3 regions of the Colwellia sp. BRX8-7 genome follow, and region 2 is predicted to be linked to each of the others. Evidence: predicted binding sites of a transcription regulator. Region 2 holds the regulator's gene; each other region holds the start of a gene.
The links. The regulator sigma-54, encoded in region 2, starts transcription at its own class of promoters, with help from an activator protein. The targets are predictions, from matches to a motif close to GTTGGCACGNNNNTNGNNT.

Region 1 (3,220 bases), on a different contig from region 2:
GACTCTAGCAGTTTTTATTCTAACGACCGCTTTACCAATAAAGCGGTCATTAGCATCGAAGATAACCTTGTGACTTCAGCTAGCCATAAGCTGACATTAGCTTGTGAGTTGCTAATGACAATTCAGAGCCTAAAGCAGTCGTTTTTTGTTGTTAAAAATCACCCAATCTAATGATTAATGATACGAAATCGAGCCTACTGAAAATTATATTTTAATACTTAATCTGTGCTGATGACATATAGAATATGATGAAAGCAGGATCAAGTCACAAAGTGGGAGAGAATTTTGTGCAAAGTTGTTTTCTTGAATTGGTAATTAGAATAAAAATAATTAACTTCAAGATGGGATTAGTACTTATTTATTGCCTTAATAACCAAATAGCAAGACACAATCCCATATCATTAAGTTTTATAACTAGCCAGCAAGATTCACTAATATTTCACCAGATTGTAAATCAACTTTCATATGACAATTACCTCTTCCCTGATCCCAATTAATTTCTCCGCCAACTAACCATGACCGATTTTCATTTTTATGTAGTCCATTTACATTAAGTGAAACTTCACCAAACGCAGAATCAAGATCAACAGAAGCAATCATAGTTTCAGACATGTGGATATTTATTTCGCCTGCTGACATATCAATGTTCAAACAAGAATCTACATTGTTTACTTTAAGTGAACCTGCGTCCATGTTGACATTAAGTTGCTTAGATTTAGGAATAAATAACTTAACGCTAAGATTGGCGTTATAACTCTGGAACAAAGAATCTTTATTGGTTTTTAGTGTTAGGTGTTTTCCTTCAGTTAATGATACAAATTTTAGACCAGTCATACGCTTGGCGCATTTGCTATTAATACCAGGGCATTCTACTGTCATTTCTGCCCTTAACTGATCTCCTGGAGAGCTTTCAATGACAACATCACCCGCAGTAATATTAAGATCAATGACAATATCTTCGATAATAGTTAGGTTAATTTCTTGAGTAGGGCCAACCCTTACATTAGAGGGAGTATTAACTGTAGAGCAAGATGATGTTGATAATATTATTATGATGCCGACAATATGCTTATATTTCATTGTGTTTCCATATGATTGAGTAATGCTTTAATATTTACGTAAGCAATTTTCAAACCAACCATATAAAGTCATTATAAATCAAACGATTGATATAAATTGTCTTTTAGCCGCTGATTGAATTTAGCGTTATAACGCACATTTTAACTAATTCCACCAGTTTTAAGTTGGTTGTTAATTTTATCTGTTTTCTAAAAAAACTCGTAACTGTGTCAATTGTAGACTGAGTTAGAATAAGAAAAAGTATCTTAATATCCCCACATTGATTAAATTCAATTTTGACAGACTAAGTCGAAATAGGGCGTGAGAGCCTTAGAAAAATGATTTTAACGTCAGCTACCTTTAAAAATAACGAAATGCAGATATTCGTTCACAGGCAGGGGGGGGATAGATTTTAGCGGACATTTATACATATAAATTAATTTAGGCTTTCTTTGTCTATATTCTCAGCCACTACAAATGGTTATTTTCACTATGTTCTGGCGAAAAAAGATAACAATATGAATATGCAATTTTGAACAACCTAAAGAGAATGGGAACTGTAGATTGGTGTGAATATTGCAAAGGTTGATATTATCTATTTATAAACAGGCTCTATAGGTTATCTAATATGAAAAAAGTTTTACTACTGGCTACCATTATTGCAGCACAGAACACTACTGTGTTAGCCCAATCTTCTAACTCCGATGATGAACGTGGCCATGCCGCTATTCCCCGGTTTACGATATCCACTGTTGCCGGGACCGGAATACGAGGAATAAGTGGCGATGGAGGCCAGGCGATCGATGCATTAATTGAAAGACCCACCGCCGTCGCACTTGACTCCAAGGGTAATTTGTATATCGCAAACGAGAAGATCCCTCGCGTCCGTATGGTAACGTCTAAAGGGGTCATCACGACAGTGGTAGGTACCGATAGCACCGAAGTACAAGAAGGAAGTCGCCCTGCAAATGAGACCAACCTATCAAACGCTTATGGCGTTGCCACCGATCTCGATGATAATCTTTACGTCCTGAGTCGTGGGCACTCTAAAATTTTCAAGATCGGCGCAGATGGAATTGCCCAGCATATAGCGGGCACAGGTGTGACTGGATTTAGTGGTGATGGAGGACATGCGCTCAAAGCACAGTTCAACTTTCCGAACCATCTTGTGACAGATGGAGCTGGCAACTTGTTTATAGCAGACACTGCAAACCATCGTGTCCGTAAAATATCGACCAACGGCGTCATCACCACAGTGGCCGGAACGGGTAAAAGTGGATTCAGTGGTGACGGTGGTCCTGCCATAGAAGCTGAATTAGGCGCTCCCGTTGCGATCGCGATTGACGCTGACGGTAATGTTTACATCGCAGGATTCTTCAACCATCGAATCCGCAAGATAAAAACTGACGGCACCATTGTAACGATTGCAGGTACTGGCGTTCCAGAGTTTAACGGCGATGGAAAGCCAGCTCTCGAAAGCCAGATTGGCGAACCAACAGGTGTGGCGGTGGATCGTTCAGGCTACGTCTACATTAGCGATCAGGTGAACATGCGAGTCCGCGTGGTAACACCTTCAGGGATCATGTATACAGTTGCAGGCACTGGGAAACAAGGTAACACTGGCGACGGCGGACCTGCGGTAGAGGCCCAGATCTCCAACCCGGACATCATCGCCTTTGGTCCAAACGGAAGCTTGTTCATTCCGGATCACCTGAACGCCGTTGTAAGAAAGCTGACTAGGATGGAAAAGTAAGGTTTGTCAGCATAGTCTCACTCTAGCCTCGTCGATATGTTTTGATAGAGCAATAAGCATTTGTTTGGTTAGAGTAGAAATATTTGAAGCAACCAGTTAAAGTCGATAGGGTTTGCTCTTGGTAAACTTTGAATGTCTGCAATTGACTACTGACCAATCCTTTATTTGTGATACTAGTTAGCCTTTTCTTCGTAACCCAAAAAACTTCTTTTAGATGAGTCAGTTGACCTTAAAAACAAGCAGTAGCTAATGTATTCAATGAGCATGAAGTCAGTATTAATTATTTGATGATGAATGACCGTTGTGGTGGCTTTGTTCTCATTCGGGTTAACTGGTTATTGTCAAAAAGTTATCATCAATATACTCATGTTTTTATAATTTAGGAAGGTCAGCTTTCGTATCTTAGTG
Region 2 (6,327 bases):
CAAGCCAAATAGAGCGTTGTTGCGTGCTTTTTAAAACCGGAGCAAAGGTATCTGCCTCTCCATCTAAACCCGCCATACTCATCATCGAATGCTCGGCATCTTCACGAATAATATCGATAACATCGTCTATCGTGATACGACCAAGCAAACGGCCTTCATCATCAATCACTGGTGCAGAGAACCAATCAAATTTTTCAAAGAGTTGTGCTACGTCACTATCAGACAAATGCACTTGAATTGCTTCGATATCTTTATCAATGAGTGTTGAGACGATAATTTCAGGTTTGGCGGTAATTATCGCCGCTAGAGAAACGGCGCCAATAAAGTGATTTTTACCATCGACCACATAAAAAGAATCGGTCGCTTCAGGTAAATCACCTCGTAAGCGTAAATAGCGCAATACCACATCAACCGTTACATCGGGACGAATTGTTATGGTATCGGTGTTCATGATACCGCCAGCGGTATCTTCTTCAAATGATAACGCTGCTTCGACTCGACCTCGGTCTTGCGAGTCCATAGCACTTAATACTTCTTGATAAACACTATCGGGTAGAGTACGTAAAACTTCAGCTAAATCATCAACATCCATGCCTTCAGCAACGGCGGCTAATTTTTCAGGGCGGATAGTTTTTAAAATGCCTTTTCGAACTTCCTCATTGAGTTCTTCAAGTACTTCACCGTGATTATCAGCGTCGATAAGTTGCCATAAAACGGCACGACTTTTCGGGTGAGATGACTCTAATATTAAAGCAATATCATAAGCTGGCATGTTCTGTAGTAATTTTCGAACGTGCACAAACATACCGCTACCAAGTGCTTTATTGACTTGTTGCAGGCGTTGATGATTTTGTTGTTGCTCTGATATTTCCGGCATAAAGTTTTCCTGTGCCGCAGTAATACGAAAATTATATTGTTTATATCTTAGTCAAGATGCGCTGGCTAAGGTGTTGTAATGAATGATAACGTAACTTTATTTTTTATTCAGTCTTTTTATCATTCGTCTTCATCAAATTTATCAGAAAATAACTGGCATACATCGTCAAGTGCTTGTTGAGCATCTTCTCCTTGGGTAATAACCTCTACTGTTTTTCCAAAGCCACCGGCCAGTAACATTAACCCCATAATACTACTGGCATCAGCTTCTTTGCCCTCTAAGCAAATAGTAACGTTAGCATTAAGCTTTTGGCTTAACTGGGCAAGTTTAGTGGCAGCACGTGCATGTAATCCCAGTTTATTGCTAATGGTTAATGATTTATTATATTTTGGCATACAGTGACCGTTATTAAGTGCTTTGTATTTTAATATCGCGATGATGAGACTGAACATCTTCGCGTTCTTTTCTAAGATTGTTTGCTAATATTTCTGCAATATAAACCGATCGGTGTTTTCCACCCGTACAACCAATGGCGATAGTAATATAGCTGCGATTGTTTCTTTCTAAGTGGGGTAACCACGTCATCATAAAACTGTTAATTTGCCAGATAAATTTAGTGACAATCGGTTGGCTAGCAAGAAAGTCTCGCACGGGTTGATCTAAACCGGTAAAACCTTTTAAGTCTGTTTCCCAAAAAGGGTTAGGCAGAAAACGTGCATCAAAAACATAATCTGCGTCTTGTGGTACACCGTGTTTAAAGCCAAAAGATTCAAACACCACCACCATAGATGCCGAGGTTTTGCCTAAAATTCGCTCACGCACTAAATCAGATAATTGATGAGGTGATAACTGACTGGTATTAATATACAAACCCGCACGCGTGGAAATAGGCTCAAGCAGCTTTTTCTCTAAAGAGATGGCTTGGTCGAGTGGGATATTTTGTTTAATCAAAGGATGTAAACGACGCGTTTCACTAAAACGTCGAATAAGATCAGAGTCATCAGCATCTAAATACAGAATATCGAGTTTTACCGTTTTTGGTAGATAATCTAATATTTCTGAAACGTCATTAGGGTCATTGGGTAAGTTACGTACATCTAAACTAACCGCTACTTTGTCGTAATCATTAATAACGGTATGTGCTAATGCAGGCAATAAATTCACCGGAATATTATCGACACAGTAGTAGCCTAAATCTTCGAGTACACGTAAGGCGACACTTTTACCTGACCCTGAGCGACCACTGACTATCAAGAGTTTCATTTGAGTTTTCCTGGATTATTATTAGATTTTATTAACGTTTAGCATGCTTTATTAAAGTAAAAAGCTCTTGCGAATTTTGGCATTTTCTTACTTGCTTTGCGAATTGTTTAGTACTAAATATTTGCGCAATACTTTGTAAGGTATCTAAATGTTGTTGGCAGTTTTCTTCAGGTACAAATAACGCAATAATAATATCGACAGCACGGTTGTCTATCGCATCAAATTCAACGGCTTGTTCACTGGTCAGCAATACAGCAATAACTTGTGACGTGTTAGTTAATCGACCATGAGGAATCGCAATGCCATTTCCTATGCCGGTAGAGCCAACCTTTTCACGCGCCATTAAGCTTTCGAATAATTGATGAGTATCAATATTATCGAATTTTTTTGCCGCAGTTTCGCTAATTATTTCAAGGAGTTTTTTTTTGCTTGTACCCTTAATCGCACACAGGGTGCAATCAAGGGTAAGGATATCTTGCAACTTCATTATACTACTTAGATTCTTTGGTGAGTGAACAGGCGATAAACAGCATTAATGCTGATTCGTTTTACCTTTGTACTTCAATATTTGCCGGTCAAGCTTAACAACAAGACTATCAATAGAGGCATACATGTCAGCATTTTCAGCTTTTGCATGTAAATCAGAGCCACTAACGTGAACAGTCGCTTCAGCAATTTGATTTGATTTTTCAACGGTGAGAACAACATGAACATTATTGATATGATCAAAATGTCGGCTTAATTTTGCCATCTTTGTCGTGACGTTTTCTCGTAAAGCTTCGGTAATGTCAACATGGTGGCCAGAAAGATTAATTTGCATAAGCTTAATTCCTCATCTTTTCGTTAAAGTAAACTTTTTCGTTGGTTAGAAGGTGGAATAGAAAGTGACTCTCGATATTTTGCTATGGTACGTCGAGCTACATTTATCCCTTGATCGGCTAATAAATCAGCCATTTTACTATCACTAAGTGGTTTTGCTGGGATTTCGGCAGCAACAAATTTTTTGATTAATGCACGAATAGCTGTTGATGAACATTCGCCACCGCTTTCGGTGCCAACATGGCTTGAGAAGAAAAACTTCAGTTCGAAAATTCCACGTGGCGTATGCATATACTTTTGTGTCGTCACTCGTGAAATGGTTGATTCATGCATATCGACAGCTTCGGCAATATCATTTAAAACCATTGGACGCATGGCTTCATTACCATGTTCAAAAAAGCCAATTTGACGTTGCACAATACAGTTTGACACTTTTAATAAGGTATCATTACGGCTTTCTAAGCTTTTAATAAACCATTTAGCTTCTTGTAAATTTGAGCGAATAAATTGTGTGTCAGCTGTCGACTTCATCGAACGTGACATCGAAGCATATTGCTGATTCACCGAAAGTTTTGGCGCAGTATCAGGATTTAATTCGACCACCCAACGGCCATTTTTCTTTTCAACAGAAACATCAGGAATAACATACTGATCGTCACTCTTCATCACACTATCGCCGGGTCTAGGGTCAAGTGATTGAATAAGACGCACTACTTCGCGCAGTTGCTCTTCTTTCAGTCGAGTTTTACGCATTAATGTACGATAGTCTCGGCTACCCAGTAGATTAATATGGTCACGCAAAACTAACTTACTTTCTGCTAACCAAGGTGTAGCGGGGTCAAATTGATTAAGTTGAATGATTAAACATTCTGAAATAGAACGAGCAGCGACACCAACAGGATCAAAGAGGTTAATACGTTTTAGTACCACCTCAATTTCATCAAGCTCTACTCCTTCAATGGCAACACTTTCTAAAATGTCTTCACTAGATACCGTTAAGTAACCGGCGTCATCAACAGCATCAATAATTGCTGTCGCTATAGCGCGGTCTGTTTCGGTAAAAGGGCTTAATTCCATTTGCCAGCGCAAATGATCTTGAATGGAGTCTTGAGTCTCGCCTTGGTAAGTATAATCTTCTGAAGCTGGGCCTGAGCTTGAACTTGCTGCACCAGCCGTGTAGTTATCATCCCAAGTGGTATCCATGTTTAATTCTTCAGGGATATCGTTCTTGTCCATGGCTTCAGTGGTGGTGATTTCATCAATGGTAGGCGTAGCGTCTTCGCTACCATCAGAAGCGGGGGCTTCTTTAACATCACCAGTACCGGCAGTGTGAGCTTCTTCAAGGTTGTCAGTACTTTTATCTTCAGGATTATTTGAAGACTCATCCATTTCTAATAATGGATTACTTTCTAAGGCTTCCTGAATTTCTTGTTGAAGCTCTAACGTAGACAGTTGCAGCAATTTGATTGCTTGCTGCAATTGTGGCGTCATGGTTAATTGTTGTCCTATGCGGAGTTGTAGAGTAGGGCGCATTTAGGTCATTAACTTCCTATTATTTTTAATGGGATATTTTCGTTTTTTTCATACGAAGATACTATTCATTTACTGACTACTATAGCGTGAATTGTTCACCAAGGTATACATCTCTTACGTGTTGATTTGCAAGAATTTGATCTGCAGTACCTTCTGCAATAAGTTCACCATGACTAACAATATACGCATGTTCACATACATCGAGAGTTTCACGTACATTGTGATCAGTGATCAACACACCAATGCCACGTTCTTTTAAGTGTAGAATAATTTTTTTAATATCACCTACTGAAATTGGATCAACACCAGCAAAAGGTTCATCTAATAAAATAAATTTTGGTTCAGCAGCTAATGCGCGAGCAATTTCTACTCGGCGGCGTTCACCACCAGATAAGCTCATGCCTAAATTATCTTTGATATGACCTATGTTGAATTCTTCAACAAGATGTTCTAATTTCTCTTCACGTTCAGCATCTGATAATTCTTTTCGTGTTTGTAAAATAGCCATAATATTGTCGTAAACACTGAGTTTTCGAAAAATAGAGGCTTCTTGTGGTAAATATCCGATGCCTTTTCTCGCACGCTCATGCATAGGCGCTAACGTCAGGTTTTCGTCATTTAAGATAATATCGCCACTATCACTTTCAACTAAACCCACAATCATATAAAAAGAAGTTGTTTTTCCGGCACCATTTGGGCCCAGTAAACCGACTATTTGTCCTGCTGAAACTTGCATACTGACATTTTTAACCACTTTTCTGCCTTTATAGGCTTTGGCAAGGCCTTTTGCCATTAGGGTGCTAGTGCTCATAAATTAATTTTTTCCTGAGTTTTCGCGTCTGTGGTTGTCGCTTTAATTTTTTCTTTCGGCTGAAAAATCGTTTTAGTGCGTTCGTTAGATTTACTTTCAGCATTAACATACTGAGTGGCAATATTGTAAGTAATTCTACTGCCACTAACCTCACTACCTTCTTGCTGTAATAACGCATTTCCTGAAATTATCACTAAATTATTTGCGGGCTCATATCTTATTTCGTCTGCTTGTAAGCTAAGAGGAGTGCCATCGGCTAAGGTTTGTTTAAAGGTTGCTGGCTTCCCTTTAGCGATATAGGTTTTTTCTTCACTGCCAGATTGAGTCAGCACTTGTACTAAATCAGCACGTATAACTAATGAACCTTGAGTGATCACCACGTTATCAATATAGCTGAATATTTTATTTTTAAGATCAACGGCTTGTCTTGAAGCGTTAATTTCAATCTTTTGTTTTATATCAAATTTTTCAGCGAAAGCTGACGAAAATAGCGGAGTTGATAACAATAAGCACAGTAGGCTATTTTTTAACAATTTCATAAATTGATTTCACATGTTTAGTTAGTGTCATTTGGTTGGTGTTTAAGTCGACAATTAAACCTTTACCATCGATGGTAAATCCTTTACCGATAATTTTAATTTCTTGTTCTGAACTTATGATGTTAGTTTTTAGATCAAGTTCAAAGTATTTTCCTTGAACTTCTTGTAATAAGCTATCGGGATCTGTTGCTAACAGGCGGACATGCTTTTCTAATTTTACCCGGTTGTTATTGTATAATATGCCTTCATTGGCAGATATTTTCCATGCGGGCGCATCATTTTTTGGATGAAGTGTGTATTGAGGAAACTCAAAGTTGGTAATACTTAACTCAGGGTAATGTTCCATACGATGGGCATCAACAACATAAGCTAAACTTCCTTGATGTTTATAAACATTACTGTGTAAATTTTCGGCAATAAAATCAGGGGTCAGCGTCTTATCAATCGCTTGTAATTGTGGTGCTGAGGAATTTCTCCATTCAATT
Region 3 (6,327 bases), on a different contig from region 2:
CATTGTTATTAATTTGGTCTTTATCCGCTGGAACGTCGTCATCATCGTCATCAAGACCTGAAAGTAAGGAATCTAAGTCGCTTTGGTCTAACTCACCACCTTCTAACTCGTCGCTATCAAGTGATATGTCTTCTAGATCATCTAAATCATCGAGTCCGTCCAAGTCATCTAGATCATCATCTAAATGGATAACATCATCGTCATCATCTAATGAACCTAATCCATCATCTGCGTCGTCAGCAAATAATGAATCATCTAAATTAAGTTCATCCTCACCTAGGTCCATTGAAAGTTCATCATCAAGTGATAATTCATCATCAAGCGATAATTCATCATCAAGTGAAAGTTCGTTATCTAAAGCAGCAAGAGGTTCTTCAGCTGTGTCTGCTGGTTTGGCTTTTTCTTGAGCAACAGCTTTTGATTTTTTAGGCTTAGCTTCAGTTTCTCCACCTTTTTGACGGCGCAAGAACCAAAATACAAGACTCAAGACAAAAAATGCTGGTAGCGTTGACATTAAGATCTGAAACCAAAGCTGCGAGGTTATGCCTTCATTTTCAAGTTCAGCTTTTTGCTTCTCTAATAATAACGCTTGCTCACTCGCTTCTGCCATTTTCAATAGTTCTTGCTGAAGTGACATGATCAGTGCTAATTGAGCGTTTTGTTTTTCATCTTCTATAGTTGAAGCTTCTTTAAAAACATTCAGCTGCTGATTCACCGTTGATATTTTTTCATCAACAACTGCATTTTCTTTAAGAATAGCCTGCAAGCCATCAATTGAATCTAAAACATCATTTTGGATAGTTTCTAAACGAACGGTTTGCTTAGAGTTTATTTCTTCAAGCTGTGCATTAATTTCTTTTTTAGTCGCGTCTAAATCTTCCTTTTTAATGGCAAGTTCAGCAGGAGGAACAATTTTTTTCTTAACGGTTTTAGCAACTTTCTTTTGCCATGTTTTATCATCAGAGGTTGACTTACTTTTTGCCGCAAGAGGATTTATGGCACGCATCTCACTAACAGACGGCAATTTTAAGTACTGGCCATTGTTAAGATGGTTTAAGTTATTTTCTTTAAATGCTTGCGGATTTTTTTGATATAACGCCTGCATTACTTGATAAACAGACAAAGTAGGGTCTGGACGAACTTTTAAAGCAATGTTCCACAGGGTATCTTTTGAGGTAATAGGCCCGTATTGATCGTACGGAAACATATCCGTCGCCTTGGGGCCCCGAATACGAATACCGCCTTCTTCAAAGGCGAACAAAGAAACACTATACGTGGTAATGCTTATAAATATTACCTGCCACAGGCACAGGCGTAATAATCGATGCATCAAGTTTTCCTAATTATTTTTATTTACTGCCAATTGTTTGGCACTTCAAGCCTAGAGAAAGTAAAGCAAATTTTATTCCAACCCTACACCTGCTGTTTATATCATAGCAAGTTAATACACATTTTTTTAGTAATAATGAAACAAAAAACTCGTCGTTAACTATAACGACGAGTTTTGATTTTTCTTTAATAAATCTTAAGGTTAACTCAACTTTAACGCTAACTCATTTATTAAAGGGATGTTATGAAAGGTAGTCTTTAACCAATAATTCAGCAATTTGTACACTGTTTGTTGCCGCACCTTTACGTACATTGTCAGCAACAACCCACATATTGATCCCACAACTATGACTAATATCTTCACGAATACGACCAACATAAGTGGCATCTTTTCCGCTTGCATCGCCTATCTGTGTTGGAAAGTCTTCGTCATTACGACAAACAACAATACCTTCAGCTTGCTCAAGCAAATCTTTAACTTCTTCTGCTGAAATAGGCGATCCCGTTTCAATATGTAAGGCTTCACCGTGACCAAAGAATACCGGCACACGAACCGCGGTTGGATTAACAAGAACGTTTTCATCGCCTAGAATTTTTTTCGTTTCCCAGACCATTTTCATTTCTTCTTTGGTATAACCATTATCCATAAAGACATCAATTTGCGGGATAACATTAAAAGCGATTTGACGAGGAAAATGTTTAGTCTCAACAGGTTTTCCGCTTAACAAGTCTGCAGTCTGCTTAGCTAATTCGTCCATTGCTGCTTTACCACCACCAGAAACTGATTGATAAGTAGAAACATTAATACGATTAATACCAACAGCATCATAGATAGGTTTTAGCGCGACCATCATTTGAATAGTTGAACAATTAGGGTTAGCAATAATATTACGGTTTCTATAATCAGCTAATGCACTTGGGTTAACTTCAGGAACGATTAGCGGAATATCTGCGTCGTATCTAAACTCAGAAGTATTGTCTATAACAATACACCCTGCTTCACCAGCAATAGGAGCAAACTTAGCTGAAATTGAGCCACCCGCAGAGAAAAAGCCAATTTGCGCTTGACTAAAATCAAAATGGTCAGCATCGAGTACTTCAATACTTTGACCATTAAAGTCAATAAATTCACCTGCTGAACGAGCACTAGCCAACGGGTATAATTTATTGATTGGAAAATCACGTTCTTCTAATATTTCAATGATGGTTTTACCCACCAAACCTGTAGCGCCTAATACGCAGACATCAAATTTCTGTGCCATGTCACTCTCTCTTTGCTTTGAAGATTAGTACTTTATATACGTTAAATAAGTTACTTTTTAAGAAAACCAAGATGATGTGGCACATCACTCTTGGCTTGATTTGTCATGCTTACTTTAACCGCAGAAAACTCCCTGCGAGCCGGATAAGTTTTCCGAATATGGTCAAAGCCATGACTTAAAATTGTTTCTCTGAAAATTCCATCATCACGACGTACATCGTAAACCATTTTTACGAGCTGGTTTAGTAGTATTTGCTCGAACGGTTGATTAATTTCAACTTCGGTTATTGAGGCGCGTGGTAAAAAATCACTTAGGTGCTTTTCTATCGGTATATTCAGTTGTTGACATAATGCCTGATAGAGCATTTCTGTACCACGTGCTTTTCCTTCTAAGCTATAACCTGCAATGTGCGCAGAAGATATTTCAGTGTAGGCAATAAGTTCATGCAATATATTAGGTTCATTTTCCCAAACATCTAAAACAACTTTCAAACCATGCCCTTGTTTTTTAAGCGCCAGTAACGATTTATTATCGATAACTTCACCGCGACAGGCGTTAATAAGAATTTGCTTTTCGTGCAGTTGCTTTAAACGTTTTTCATTGAGTAAGTGAAAAGTTGGCTGTTCGCCATTTTCAATGATGGGAACATGCAGTGAAATAACATCACAAGCTAAAACATCATCAAGTGATGAGTAATGGCGTTGGTCTTTAGTATTATTTGTCTGTTTTGCGGCGAGTAGTGGATCGCAAATTAAATACTTAATACCCAGTGCCGATAATTTTTCACTTAAACGAGTACCGGTATTACCCCCACCAACAATACCTACGGTTAACGAGAACAAATCAATTAAGTAACGTTCGGCTAAGACAACCAAGGCACTGATCACATATTCTGCAACAGAAATAGCGTTACAGCCCGGCGCTGCGGTAAAAGTAATACCCCGTTCACTTAAATAGCTCTGATCAATATGGTCAACACCGATTGTTGCCGTACCAACAAACTGACAAGTTGAATTGCTTGCTAATAGCGCTTGGTTAACCTTAGTAATCGAGCGCACTAATAAAACATCCGCACTTTTGACCTGTTGAGCGGTTAACTCACGACCAACAAATGGGTGTAATTCACCTAGGTCGCCAAAGAACTCTTCAGCAAAAGGCATGTTTTCATCGTAAAAAATCTTCATGGTTTATAAACCTAAAGTCATTATTGATCTGATGAGGGTTATTGTATCTTAAATGCAAAAAAGCCACTATAAAGTGGCTTTTTAAATAACAAAATAACACTGAGTCTTTTAGATGTAACCAAACAGAAAAACGCGGTTAATTATATTCAAAGCGTATTTCTGATTTAGTTAAACACTAAATGACAAGGTAACGTTGTTTGTCATTATTTATATTTTTTCATCACTAAAGTAGCGTTAGTGCCACCAAAGCCAAAGCTGTTAGACATAATCAAATTAAGTTCAACATCACGTTTTTCAGTAACAATATCTAGGCCTTGCGCTTTTTCATCTAAGTTATCAACATTGATAGACGGAGCAACAAAACTGTTTTCCATCATCAGTAATGAATAAATAGCTTCATGAACACCCGCCGCGCCGAGTGCATGACCCGTCATTGCTTTGGTTGCACTAATTGCCGGTGAATCTTTACCAAACAATTCTTGAATTGCGCCAAGCTCTTTAACATCACCAACAGGTGTAGAAGTACCGTGAGTATTTAAATAATCAACTTTGCCTTCAACACCTTGCATGGCTTGTTGCATACAACGTACTGCGCCTTCACCACTTGGAGCGACCATATCGTAACCGTCAGAAGTTGCGCCATAGCCAACAATTTCAGCATAGATATGTGCACCACGAGCCAAAGCGTGTTCAAGCTCTTCAACAACAACCATACCGCCGCCGCCTGAAATAACGAAACCGTCACGGTCAGCGTCATAAGTACGTGAAGCAAGTTCTGGCGTATCATTACGACCCGCAGATAAAGCGCCCATACCGTCAAACATCATCGCTAGAGACCAATGAACTTCTTCACCACCGCCAGCAAAAACAATGTCTTGCTTGCCCAGTTGAATAAGTTCCATGGCGTTACCAATACAGTGTGCACTCGTTGCACACGCAGAGCTGATTGAATAGTTAACACCTTTAATTTTAAAAGGTGTTGCTAAACAAGCTGAAACGGTACTGCCCATAGTTTTAGGCACAGCATAAGGGCCAACACGGCGAATACCGCGATTACGGAGTGTATCCGTGGTAATAACAATATTTTCTGAAGACGCGCCGCCTGAGCCAGCAACAATACCGGTACGAACATTTGATACTTGGTCTTCAGTTAGTTTGGCATCATTAATGGCTTGTTCCATAGCGATGTAAGCATAACCTGCTGCATCACCCATAAAACGAAATGCTTTGCGATCAATATGATCTTTAGGCTCAATCGTGGGCTTACCCCAAACATGACTTTTTAAACCAGCTTCTGCAAAGCTTTCAGATTTACTAATACCTGAACGGCCTGCTTTAAGAGATGATAAAACTTCTTCCGCATTGTTACCGATACTCGATACAATGCCTAATCCGGTGATCACTACACGTTTCATTTGAATAACCATTTAAAAATTGAAAAATCAGGCATATCATACAGAAATTTGCCCACAAACTGGTCTGCTCAGTGTACACGTGTACACTGGTTTTTACAATTTTATGACAGACACATTTAATTCACGTTAAAATACTATCTTTAGCGCTTGAAAACCAATGGATTTAATAAATACTTGTGATTAAACAACAAAAAAATTTAAATACGCCGCTTGAAAGAAAAGGCTATCAAATTAGACCCATTATTAAGCAACCCGAAAGTGTTGCCATTATTGGTGGTGGCATTGCTGCTGCCTGTGTTGCTTATGCATTGACTCAAAAAAATATAAAAGTAACACTTTATTGTAAAGATAAAGAAATTGCCCAAGGCGCTTCGAGTAATCATGTCGGTGCGTTATTTCCTCTTATTCACCAACAAGTTGATGACATTAGCTTGTTTTACCAACAGGCATTTTGGCATGCACTAAAATGCTATAAAGACTTACACAGCAAAGGGTTTGTTTTTAGTCATGATTGGTGTGGCTTACTTGAAATTTCCTACAAAACAGCTTTAGAAAAAAGACAAAAAATTTTCGAGCAAACCAACCCTTGGTCAAAAGAATTAATTACCAGTATAAATGCAGAGCAAGCATCACTATTAGCCGGTATTACACTTGAACACGGGGGGTTGTTTATGCCCAGCGCTGGCTGGATAGCGCCCGGTGAATTAGTTCAACAGCTATTTAATGCAGCACAGCAAACTCAGCAGTTGTCGATAAAAAATCAAGTAAACATTACCGCACTTAACCAGCAAGACGACAAGAGTTGGCAGCTAACAACAAGCAAAGGCATAATAAATGAAAAAGTTGTTATTTTTTGCGGCGGTGCTGAATCTATTAAACTCAATATTATTGATGAATTACCACTGAGTTCTGTGCGTGGTCAAATAACGAATATGGCAACGAACGAGCAGATCAAAAACTTATCTACCGTTATTTGCCACAAAGGTTATCTGACACCTGCACACCAGCAACAACATTGCATCGGCGCGACATTTGAAAAGGACAGTTTCGATATTGTGGCAACAGATGCTGGCGATCAATATAATTTAACCATGTTAGAAAAGTGCCTGCCTAAATTAGTATCATGGCGCGAACAAG

Region 1: the regulator sigma-54 is predicted to act here: its motif matches at 1,121-1,139, upstream of H4J57_RS14600 (DUF4097 family beta strand repeat-containing protein).
Region 3: the regulator sigma-54 is predicted to act here: its motif matches at 1,394-1,412, upstream of H4J57_RS10520 (FimV/HubP family polar landmark protein).

The regions. Positions count from the first base shown of each region.
Region 1 is NZ_JACGVP010000015.1:1,954-5,173, forward strand. Features, by position in the region: gene H4J57_RS14600 (DUF4097 family beta strand repeat-containing protein) at 415-1,080, opposite strand; gene H4J57_RS14605 (hypothetical protein) at 1,688-2,812, shown strand.
Region 2 is NZ_JACGVP010000011.1:167,289-173,615, forward strand. Features, by position in the region: gene mgtE (magnesium transporter) at 1-877, opposite strand, end outside; gene H4J57_RS12570 (HPr family phosphocarrier protein) at 997-1,272, opposite strand; gene rapZ (RNase adapter RapZ) at 1,286-2,140, opposite strand; gene ptsN (PTS IIA-like nitrogen regulatory protein PtsN) at 2,172-2,627, opposite strand; gene hpf (ribosome hibernation promoting factor) at 2,673-2,960, opposite strand; gene H4J57_RS12590 (RNA polymerase factor sigma-54) at 2,984-4,492, opposite strand; gene lptB (LPS export ABC transporter ATP-binding protein) at 4,572-5,303, opposite strand; gene lptA (lipopolysaccharide transport periplasmic protein LptA) at 5,300-5,842, opposite strand; gene lptC (LPS export ABC transporter periplasmic protein LptC) at 5,823-6,327, opposite strand, start outside.
Region 3 is NZ_JACGVP010000009.1:92,678-99,004, forward strand. Features, by position in the region: gene H4J57_RS10520 (FimV/HubP family polar landmark protein) at 1-1,330, opposite strand, end outside; gene H4J57_RS10525 (aspartate-semialdehyde dehydrogenase) at 1,572-2,591, opposite strand; gene H4J57_RS10530 (4-phosphoerythronate dehydrogenase) at 2,642-3,775, opposite strand; gene fabB (beta-ketoacyl-ACP synthase I) at 3,979-5,190, opposite strand; gene mnmC (FAD-dependent 5-carboxymethylaminomethyl-2-thiouridine(34) oxidoreductase MnmC) at 5,367-6,327, shown strand, end outside.